DNA from 2 places in the Vallitalea sediminicola genome. Region 1 is predicted to be linked to the other one. Evidence: a T-box and tRNA genes for the amino acid it is inferred to sense, from the RefSeq annotation. Region 1 holds a T-box; the other holds one or more tRNA genes.
The links. A T-box is a leader RNA that pairs with one kind of tRNA and senses whether it is charged. The one in region 1 lies ahead of ACX6CF_RS03840 (glycine--tRNA ligase), so its partner is inferred to be a tRNA-Gly.
Positions count from the first base shown of each region.

Region 2: it has a tRNA-Gly gene. The T-box ahead of ACX6CF_RS03840 (glycine--tRNA ligase) is inferred to sense a tRNA for this amino acid. The anticodon was not compared.

Region 1 covers NZ_BTPT01000009.1:37,746-42,822, forward strand. The annotation lists gene ppdK (pyruvate, phosphate dikinase) at 1-197, opposite strand, end outside; gene ACX6CF_RS03840 (glycine--tRNA ligase) at 543-1,931, opposite strand; T-box leader at 2,002-2,178, opposite strand; gene ACX6CF_RS03845 (glycoside hydrolase family 3 N-terminal domain-containing protein) at 2,421-4,652, shown strand; gene ACX6CF_RS03850 (LamG-like jellyroll fold domain-containing protein) at 4,760-5,077, opposite strand, start outside.
Region 2 covers NZ_BTPT01000031.1:27,707-32,783, reverse strand. The annotation lists gene ACX6CF_RS14210 (ABC transporter permease subunit) at 1-826, opposite strand, end outside; gene ACX6CF_RS14205 (AraC family transcriptional regulator) at 1,015-3,345, opposite strand; tRNA gene ACX6CF_RS14200 (tRNA-Gly) at 3,637-3,708, shown strand; gene ACX6CF_RS14195 (M15 family metallopeptidase) at 3,832-5,025, opposite strand.

The sequences.
Region 1 (5,077 bases):
ATTTGTCCTTTAATCTCTTCAGATATACTTTCACCATTATCATAATAATTAATACAAGCTTCTGTTGAAACAGTAAATCCTTGAGGAATTGGTAAATCTAGCTTAGTCATTTCTGCTAAGTTAGCACCCTTACCACCAAGAAGGTTTTTCATTGATGCATCAGCTTCACTAAACATATAAACATATTTCTTGCTCATTAAATATACCTCCTGATAATCTTTTCTTTAATTATTTATATTAAAAACCTGAGGTTAAACCTCTTAGTTTTTATGTCACTTATTAAAACACAAATAAATATTAATGACCTTATAATAAATTATGACCAAATTGTATAATTTTAACAATTTTTTCATTGATATAACTGTAAATAATTCATTAAATTTTATTTGCTAAAATTTTACTAATATGTCAGTCCGACATATATTATAACACAAAAACTTAAAATAAGTAGATTTTTTTTTGTTTTTTTCTACTAATATATAGATTTTAACCAATTGACTAATAAAGTATCTCTTTAATGTTTTTTTTTGTGTAATTTTATGTTAAAATGTTATTCTTTTTCCTAAATAATTTAGTAAATCATCTATTTTAACTCTTTCTTGTTCCATTGAATCTCTATCTCTAATAGTTACTGCTCCATCTTCCAAAGAATCGAAATCAAATGTTAAGCAATAAGGAGTTCCAATTTCATCTTGTCTACGATATCTTTTTCCGATACTACCTCTATCATCATATTCAACATTATAATGTTTACCTAACATAGCATACACTTTTTCAGCTTCTTCAGATAATTTTTTAGACAATGGAAGAACTGCTACTTGTACAGGTGCAATTACTGGATGAAAACGTAAAACTTTTCTAACATCACCATTTTCCAATTCTTCTTCGTCATAAGCTTCACATAAAAATGCTAGTGTTACTCTATCTGCACCTAGTGAAGGCTCAATACAATATGGGACATATTTTTCTTTTTTAACATCATCAAAGTATGCCATATCAGCACCAGAAACTTCTTGATGTTTTGCCAAGTCAAAATCAGTTCTATCGGCAATACCCCATAATTCTCCCCATCCAAATGGGAATAAGTATTCTATATCAGATGTTGCATTACTATAATGAGATAATTCTTCCTCGCTATGATCTCTTAGTCTCATATTTTCTTCTTTTATACCAAGAGACAATATCCAATTGACACAGTATTTTTTCCAATACTCAAACCATTCAAGGTCTGTTCCTGGCTCACAGAAAAATTCTAATTCCATTTGCTCAAATTCTCTTGTTCTAAATGTAAAGTTACCTGGAGTAATTTCATTTCTGAATGATTTACCTATTTGACCTATACCAAATGGTATTTTCTTTCTAGAAGTACGTTGTACATTTTTGAAGTTAACAAAAATACCTTGTGCTGTTTCTGGACGTAGATAAACAGTATTTTTAGCATCTTCTGTTACACCTTGGAAAGTTTTGAACATTAAATTGAATTGTCTAATATCTGTAAAGTTTTTCTCTCCACAAGAAGGACAAACAATACCTTTTTCATCAATATAGTTTTTCATCTTTTCATTAGACCATGAATCAACAGCATCTTCTATTTCAAGATTATTATCTTTCATATAATTTTCTATCAATTGGTCAGCTCTAAATCTTTCTTTACAACTTCTACAATCCATTAAAGGATCATTGAAACCACCTACGTGTCCTGAAGCAACCCATACTTGTGGATTCATTAATATAGCACAATCAATTCCTACATTGTAAGGACTCTCTTTAATAAATTTTTGCCACCAAGCTTTTTTTACATTATTTTTTAATTCTACTCCAAGAGGTCCATAATCCCATGTATTAGCCAATCCACCATAGATATCTGATCCCGGATAAACAAAACCTCTAGCCTTTGCAAGCGCAACTACTTTTTCCATTGTCTTTTCCATAATTTATACATCCTTTCTATACTTATTAATATTATTTTTTACACGTAAAAAAAGACATTCTTCTATCCCCAAAAGGGACGAAAGAACATCTTCCGCGGTTCCACCCTACTTGATGTGATATAATCACATCCACTTACTTATCTGTTCAAAAGTGCCATTCATTAATTATATTCTGTTCAGCTTCCACCTTCCTGAACTCGCTCTAAGAATTCTTTAATTAATTACTTACCTTCATCAATACAGAATCATTATATAATTTCTATATAGTAATATTTCAATTAAAATATATTTTGGTAAAACTGTCTATATATGAGAAAAAGTATATCAAAACAGTCTTTCTATGTCAAGGATAATTATTAATTAACTTCATTAATTCTAAGCAAATAAAACAAGTAAAATATATTCATTCTTTTGTAAAAAAAATCTATTCATTTAAATCTTATTACATATTATACTATCAACTATAAATTTATTGAGGAGGCAACGAATTTGGAAACATTACAATACGAACAAATTGTTAAATCTATGAATCTAGATGAAAAAATCAATCAACTTTCTATGGTACAAGGTAGAGACTTTCTACAAAATGGTGAGTTTTCAAAAGAAAAGGCTGATATTATTCTAAAAAGCGGTAGTATCGGAGCTATACTTGATCCCAAATTACCTACTGAACAAAATGTAAAAGTAATAAACGCTATACAATCTTATATTATTGAAAAAAGCCTCTATAATTTACCTGCTATTGTAGTAGCAGAATGCTTACATGGTTATATGGGAGTAAATGCTACTATCTTTCCTCAAAGTATTGGTATGGCAAGCTCTTGGAATGAAGAATTAGTTAAAAAAGTGGCAGAAGTTATTGCCCTAGAAAGTAGTTCTGTGGGCATTAATCAAGGACTCGCTCCAGACTTAGATTTAGCAAGGGAACTACGATGGGGTCGGGTTGAAGAAACTTACGGTGAAGACCCATATTTATGCGAACGTCTTGGTATAGCATATATTAATGGGTTGCAAGGAAAAAAGCAAATAGATGATCAACATATCGGTGCGACTGTCAAACACTTTGTTGCCCATGGTAGTCCCGAAGGTGGTGTAAATCTTTCACCAGTGTATACCGGACCACGTCAATTAAGAGAACTTTATTTACCTCCTTTCAAAGCAGCTATACGAGAAGCTGGAGCTATGTCTGTCATGAATGCATATAGTGAACTAGACGGAATCCCAATAGCAGCTTCAAAAGAAATTATGACAGACTTACTAAGAGATGAATGTGGATTCAATGGTTATGTAATCGCTGACTTTGGTAGTATAGATATGCTACATCATTTTCATAAAACAGCAGAAAATTTACAAATGGCAGGTATTCAGGCATTAGAGGCAGGAATTGATATAGAAGCACCGTTCCAATTATGTTATGGTTCAAAATTAAAAGAAGCTGTAGAAAAAAATATTTTAAAAGAAAAAGTAATTGATAAAGCAGTATTAAGGGTATTAAAAACAAAATATCGACTTGGATTAAATAATTATAAACCAAAAGATATAAAAACAGCAATAGATACAATCAACTGTAAACATCATCAGATTTTATCTCAACAAGCAGCAGAAGAATCTATTGTTCTCTTAGAAAACAATGATAATATTTTACCATTAAGTAAAAATATAAGAAGTATTGCTGTTATTGGACCAAATGCTGATTCAGCTCAGTTAGGTGACTATACTATTGAAAAAGCAACTGTGGTAACACCTTTAGAAGGTATTAAAAAGCAAGTTGCTCCATATACAGAAGTATATTATTCACAAGGCTGTGATTTGTATTTACATGAGGATAAAATAGATGAAGCTGTAATAATAGCTGAAAAAGCTGAAGTTGCAATAATAGTAGCTGGTGGAAGTAGTATGGTAAATTGTGGTATAGGTTGGGAATACGAATCTTTAGGCGAAAAATTCAAAGAAAGCTATGCAACATGTGGAGAAGGCTTTGACAGAACAGAATTAACATTACCTGGTAAGCAAAAAGAACTTATAGAAGCTGTATCTAATACTGGTACACCTATTGTTCTTGTACTTATGAATGGAAGACCTTATAGTATTCCATGGGCAAAAAATAAAGTTAACGCATTGCTAGAAGTATGGTATCCTGGAGAAAAAGGTGGTACCGCACTTGCTAATATTCTTTTTGGTAAAGTTAATCCTTCAGGGAAATTACCTCTTTCCATTCCTAAAAAGACTGGTCAATTGCCTCTCTACTATAACCATAAACCATCAGCTAGAGGCTTTTACAAAGATCCTGGGTCTTTACAAAAACCTGGAAGAGACTACGTTTTTTGTGACACTGAACCTCTCTATCCATTCGGATACGGTAAAAGCTATACACATTTTGCATACTCAAACTTGAATGCAAAAATAAATGAACACAAAAAAGAAATTAATATTGAAGTTTTAGTAAAAAATATGGGGCATAGAACAGGTCAAGAAGTAGTACAACTTTATGTCAATGATTTAATAAGTTCAGTTACTACACCAATCAAAAAATTGATAGGATTCAAAAAAATATTAATTAATCCAAAAGAAGAAACAAAAGTATCCTTTACAATTCCTTTTGAAAGGCTCAGTTTGTATAACAGAGATATGGAACAAGTAACAGAAGCAGGTGATTTTGAATTGATGGTAGATACACTTAATTGTTCTATTAATATTAAAAATACATATTACATTAAATAATATTATATAAATTCTAAGTAAAGATATTAAAGTATTAATAAAAACAAAAGCATTAGTTACGATAAATTCACCTGTAACTAATGCTTTATTTGTTTTACTTATTTAATCTAATATGCGTAATAACACTTTAGTCCATTTAGAGAATAATTAAATTCTTTATCCTCTATAATTTCTTGTTGAGTTAATTCTCTATCATATATCCGTACCTCATCAATATAACCTCTCCATTTACTGGTTAGATTTGCATCTGATCCAATATGAAGTTTTGTATCTGTAGATATAATATTTCCTGTCCCATTTGCTGTACCATCTAATTCACCATTGATATAAAATTTAATTGCTTTTGTTGTTGCAGAATATGTTGCTGCTATATGTATCCACTCATCACGAGGAATAGTAGAATTCCCAACAACACATGCTCCTCC
Region 2 (5,077 bases), on a different contig from region 1:
CTGAAGCCATTCCTATATCACCAGTAGTTTTTAGTGACCTATAAACATAAGTATCAATAACATCAGTTACTTTAAAAAGAGCTCCAGAATTTTTGGGTAGAAAATAGAACATACCAAAATCTGCGTAAAATATTTTACCAATATTCAAGAGGACAAGCATAATTACTAGTGGAGATATAAGTGGCAGTGAAACATTCCATACTTGTTGCCATTTAGATGCACCATCAATTTTAGCAGCCTCAAAATAGACAGGGTCAATATCAAGTAATCCTGTATAATAAAGCAAGCAAAAATACCCCACATTTTTCCAAATATATGCTATGAATAATATCACTATCCAGTATTTATATTGTAAATACCATTCAATGGGCTGTGAACCTATGTTTGTTAAAAATGAATTAATACCTCCAAACTCATAATTCATGAGAGCATATGCAGCATAGCTGGCAACAACCCATGATATAAAAAATGGAAAGAATAAAATAGTTTGATATAACTTTACAGCTCTTCTATTTAACTCATATAACATAAGTGCACATATAATAGCAATAATAGTTCCAGCAATTATAAATAATAAGTTCAATAAAATAGTGTTTCTAGTAACTCTCAAGGCAGCATCTGAAGTAAAAAAGAATTTAAAATTTTCAAATCCAATCCACTTACTTAAGAATATGCCCTTATCATAGGTATAATCTTTAAAAGCTATTATTAATCCTACCATAGGAATATATGCAAAAATAATAATAAAAACCAATCCTGGTAAACTCATAAAGAATAACCCTTTATTCTTTTTAAATTCCTTTGATGCTTTTTTATAAGAAATCATAGAGCTATTCAACCTCTCTAATTAATATTACCAGCAATCAGGGCCCTAATTTGCTATAACCTTAGTATAGAGTTGGTTTGTAAAATTGTATATTATAAAAAATATAATTTATTATAATATCAATTATAATTTTTGATATTTATTATAAAAAGTAAAGATTGTAATAGAAAATCCCTTATTAAAAGGGATTATAGATAGGGAGAAACAGCAGCTTTTAATGAATATTGTTTTGGCGTAACACCATATTTCTTTTTGAATAAGGCATAAAAATATGTTTTATTTTCTATTCCTATATATTCAAGTATCTCATTAATAGACATCTTGCTATTTTTTAATAACTCTGCAGCTTTTTCAAGTCTTACATTATTTATATATGCACCTATAGATATTTTCATATATGATTTAAATACATTACCTAGATAACCTTGAGAGACTTTTAATATCTCTGCTATTTGAGATAGGCATAATCCTTTATCAGAATAATTTTGATGTATTATATCTTTTACTGTCTCTACAAGGATAACCTGTTTTTTTTCATTACCCTCGTTAGGTTTGATAGAAAATGATTCTATCAGTGACTGAATAAAAGTTTTATACTCATCAAGATATTCTATTTGACTTGCTCTTAATACTATATTTTCAATATCTATATCTACTGGTTCAAACCTCAAGAGATTTATTTGTGTATAAGTCTCCTTAATGGTAGTAGTCAATTTTAGTATAGAAACAGTAATATTATCATGATGAAGTCCAGAAATTTCTTTGTATATTTTGATTAAGACTTCATTTATATCTTTTTTAATGCCTGAATTTATTGCCTCCAATAATTTCTTTTCAAGGTCACTAGAATAACTATAATCAGGATTACTTCTATTTGCTTTAACCATTTCAGGTGTGATAATAGTTTTATTACAAAAAATATATTTATATTTCATGTTTTCTACAGCTTCTTTATAAAACTTTTCTAACATATGTATATCATTGCAAATAGTACTTATGGAAATTGAAAATGACATATTAAAATATTTCATAAACTTATTCTGTGCAATAGTTAGTTTACCAATTAAATCTTTGTCATCATCTTCCCCTTTAATATTACTGACAATTACAGCGATATTACCTTGTCTCATATCAATAGCTGTATTTTCATATGGATCCGATAGTATTTCTGTAGTTATATTCATTATAGCAAATAAATATAGTTCTTTATCCTCTTTAGATTTATGTTGAAGTTCTAATTGATTATCAATATTTAAAACGCAAAGTACGAATTTATTGTCAAAGTTCAGATTAATACTTTTTTCTTCTTTTGCTTCCTTCAATTCATTCTTAGATATAGATGAACTATTAATCAATAATTTTCTTAAAAAATAATTTTTATAAATTACATTTTTTTTATTTTTTTCTTTATTTAATCTTTTTAATTCCGTGTTATAGTATTGATATGTATTTTTAAGTAATGCTATTTCATCATTATTAGCAATTTGCTTATCTTCATTTTTTAATTGAGATATGAGACTTCCTACTGGTTTATATATTTTGCTTGTTATTATTATTGATAATATTATAGTTATAAATAAAAATAGAATTGTTATCAACAATATCCCTAATTTCATTTTAGTAATATATTCAAAAACTTGTTTATGGGGTTTAACATTTATGATAGTCCAATTGACCTCTTCTATCTTCATATATGATACTAAGAACTTTTCATTGGAAATTTTGCTTGTAAAATATCCTATATCACCATTCATATTATTTACTACATCTTTTTTAATATCTGATTCATATTCAGGTTTTAGACTAAAATTATTATCTAGATTAATTATTTCATTTTTATCATTTAGAATATATATACCTTCATCATTATAGTCATTTAATGAATTAATCATCTTGATATTATCAAAAAGCCATTCAGCTTTTATATTGAATATTATTGAGCCATCTATTCCTCTTTCTTCATCATAATTATCATATAAAATATATGTAAAGACATCGTCAACGTTAATTTCTTTATCATCTTCGTTAATTAAATTGATATTTCTATAAATAGGAGTTAATTTGGGTGGACATTGATTTTGATTATTCATCATATTTTTCAGATATTCATCTTTAAATTCTAATCCTTGAAATGTAGAAAAGAATTGATTATTAGTTTCATTATATATAAAAATAGAATGGATGAAATCATTCGTATTTTGTATTGTATCTCTTAGTCTATTGGTTAGTTTTAATAATTCACCATAATCTTGGTCTTTTTCATACATCATATATCGAATATACGGTGTAGAATATGTTGATAAACATAATTTTTTAATCATGTTATCCATATGCTCAACATTATATTTAATTTGATAGAGTACTTTTAAATTAGTTTTATATTCATTTTCAATAGCTTTACCTTGGAAAAAATTAATTATACTAAAAGAAAAAAGATTAATTATGATAATAAAACTACAAGTTATTGATAAAAATATATACCGAAAATATTTTCTTAGTCTAACATTTGAGATAAACATTAATAATAACCTCTCTCTTGTATATAGTTATTTTTTAGAATAAAATCATATTAAAATTCTACCAAAAAAAATATTTTTTTGCAATATAATACAAAAAAACTTAAATTTAAGCGTTTTTCTAAACAAACTAAGAATTCAATTTTTTATATTAATCTTTTTATTATGTATTAGCACATCAATATATTTTAAAGATTTCTAGATTTTTTCATTTATATATCATAAAACTATTGACATTTATTGAATTTCTGATATAATATATTTTGCGTAATCGTTAATTAAATACTAGTATTTGCGTGAGTGGCTCAGTGGTAGAGCATCGCCTTGCCAAGGCGAGGGTCGCGGGTCCGAATCCCGTCTCGCGCTTTTTATTTAAATAGAAAGTGATGCTTTCTATTTTTTTGTGTTGTTTACTTTCCTTTAATATAATTGTAAATACTAAAAATAACGTAAAGCCCCTATATCATTCTAGGAGCTTCACATTTACTTTTACTTCATATATTGTTCAAAATATTCTTCATAAGTAAGACCTTTTTCATAAACATCTGTCGCAAGGTCTTCACCTAAATAACGAATATGCCATGGTTCATATTGATATCCAGTTATATCTTCTTTTCCTAATTTATAACGAATAATAAAACCAAATCTATGAGCATTTTCTGATAACCATATTCCTTCTTCTAATTCACCAAGTCTTTCTTCTAGTTTATAGTTAACTCCTGCACATGATACATCAATAGCTAATCCTGTTTGATGTTCACTTTGACCAGGTTTTGCGCTCACTTTGTTAGCAGCTTCATATCCTCTTTTATTCACGTTATAATTAAAAATTGTTTCCTGTCTCTTATAAGAACGATATCCTGAAACTCCTACAATCTCAATACCTTCTTCTTTTGCTTGTGCTACAAGCCTTTCCAATGCATGTGCTGCTTCTGCTCTCATATATCTTTTTGGATCTTCGTGAGTAAATGAGAATTTTACGTCTGGTTTAATTAAATCATCGGGCACATAGTCACTTGGTAAGTTTCTTTGTTTATTAACTAATACATGAATATCTTTTGGATCAGTTAATACTTGTTTTCCCTCTTCATCAATCATCACTGTATCATCATCACTGATATCGCTATTATCGTTATTAGTTTCATCAGGGTTATTATTCTCTTGTTTTGGTTCTTGTTTTGGTTCTTCTTTTGGTTCTTCTTTTTTAGGTTCTTGTTTTACTTCTTCAGTTGATTTCTCAACTACTACACTAACTGTAGCTTCGATGTTTTCATATACATATGTTATTGTTGCTTGATCATCTACTTCTGCTTTATCAGAAACAACTATATCTCCATCAATAACAGATACTTTATCTTCGCTATCAGAATGGATAAGTAAATTAGCATCATTAGTTAAATCTACTACATCTCCATCTGATAATACCCCTTCAACTTTTACATTGTATTTATCACCAATTTCAAGTGATAAACTCTCCTCAGATAGTCGTAATTCTTTTACACTATTCTCTTTTTCATCAGAAGTATTTTCTTGTGTTTCGTTATTTTTTTCAGTTTCAACAGCATTTTCCTGTGCAGTTACTTTGTTTGTGTCTTTTCTATCTTTTATGAAACCTATTGTTAGAATAAACACCAAACACAGAGCCCCTACAATCAAAACTATTTTACCAACTTTTTTATACATCCTCTCACCTCTTATGTTTTAATCTAAACATTATTTTAACATAGAGGATATT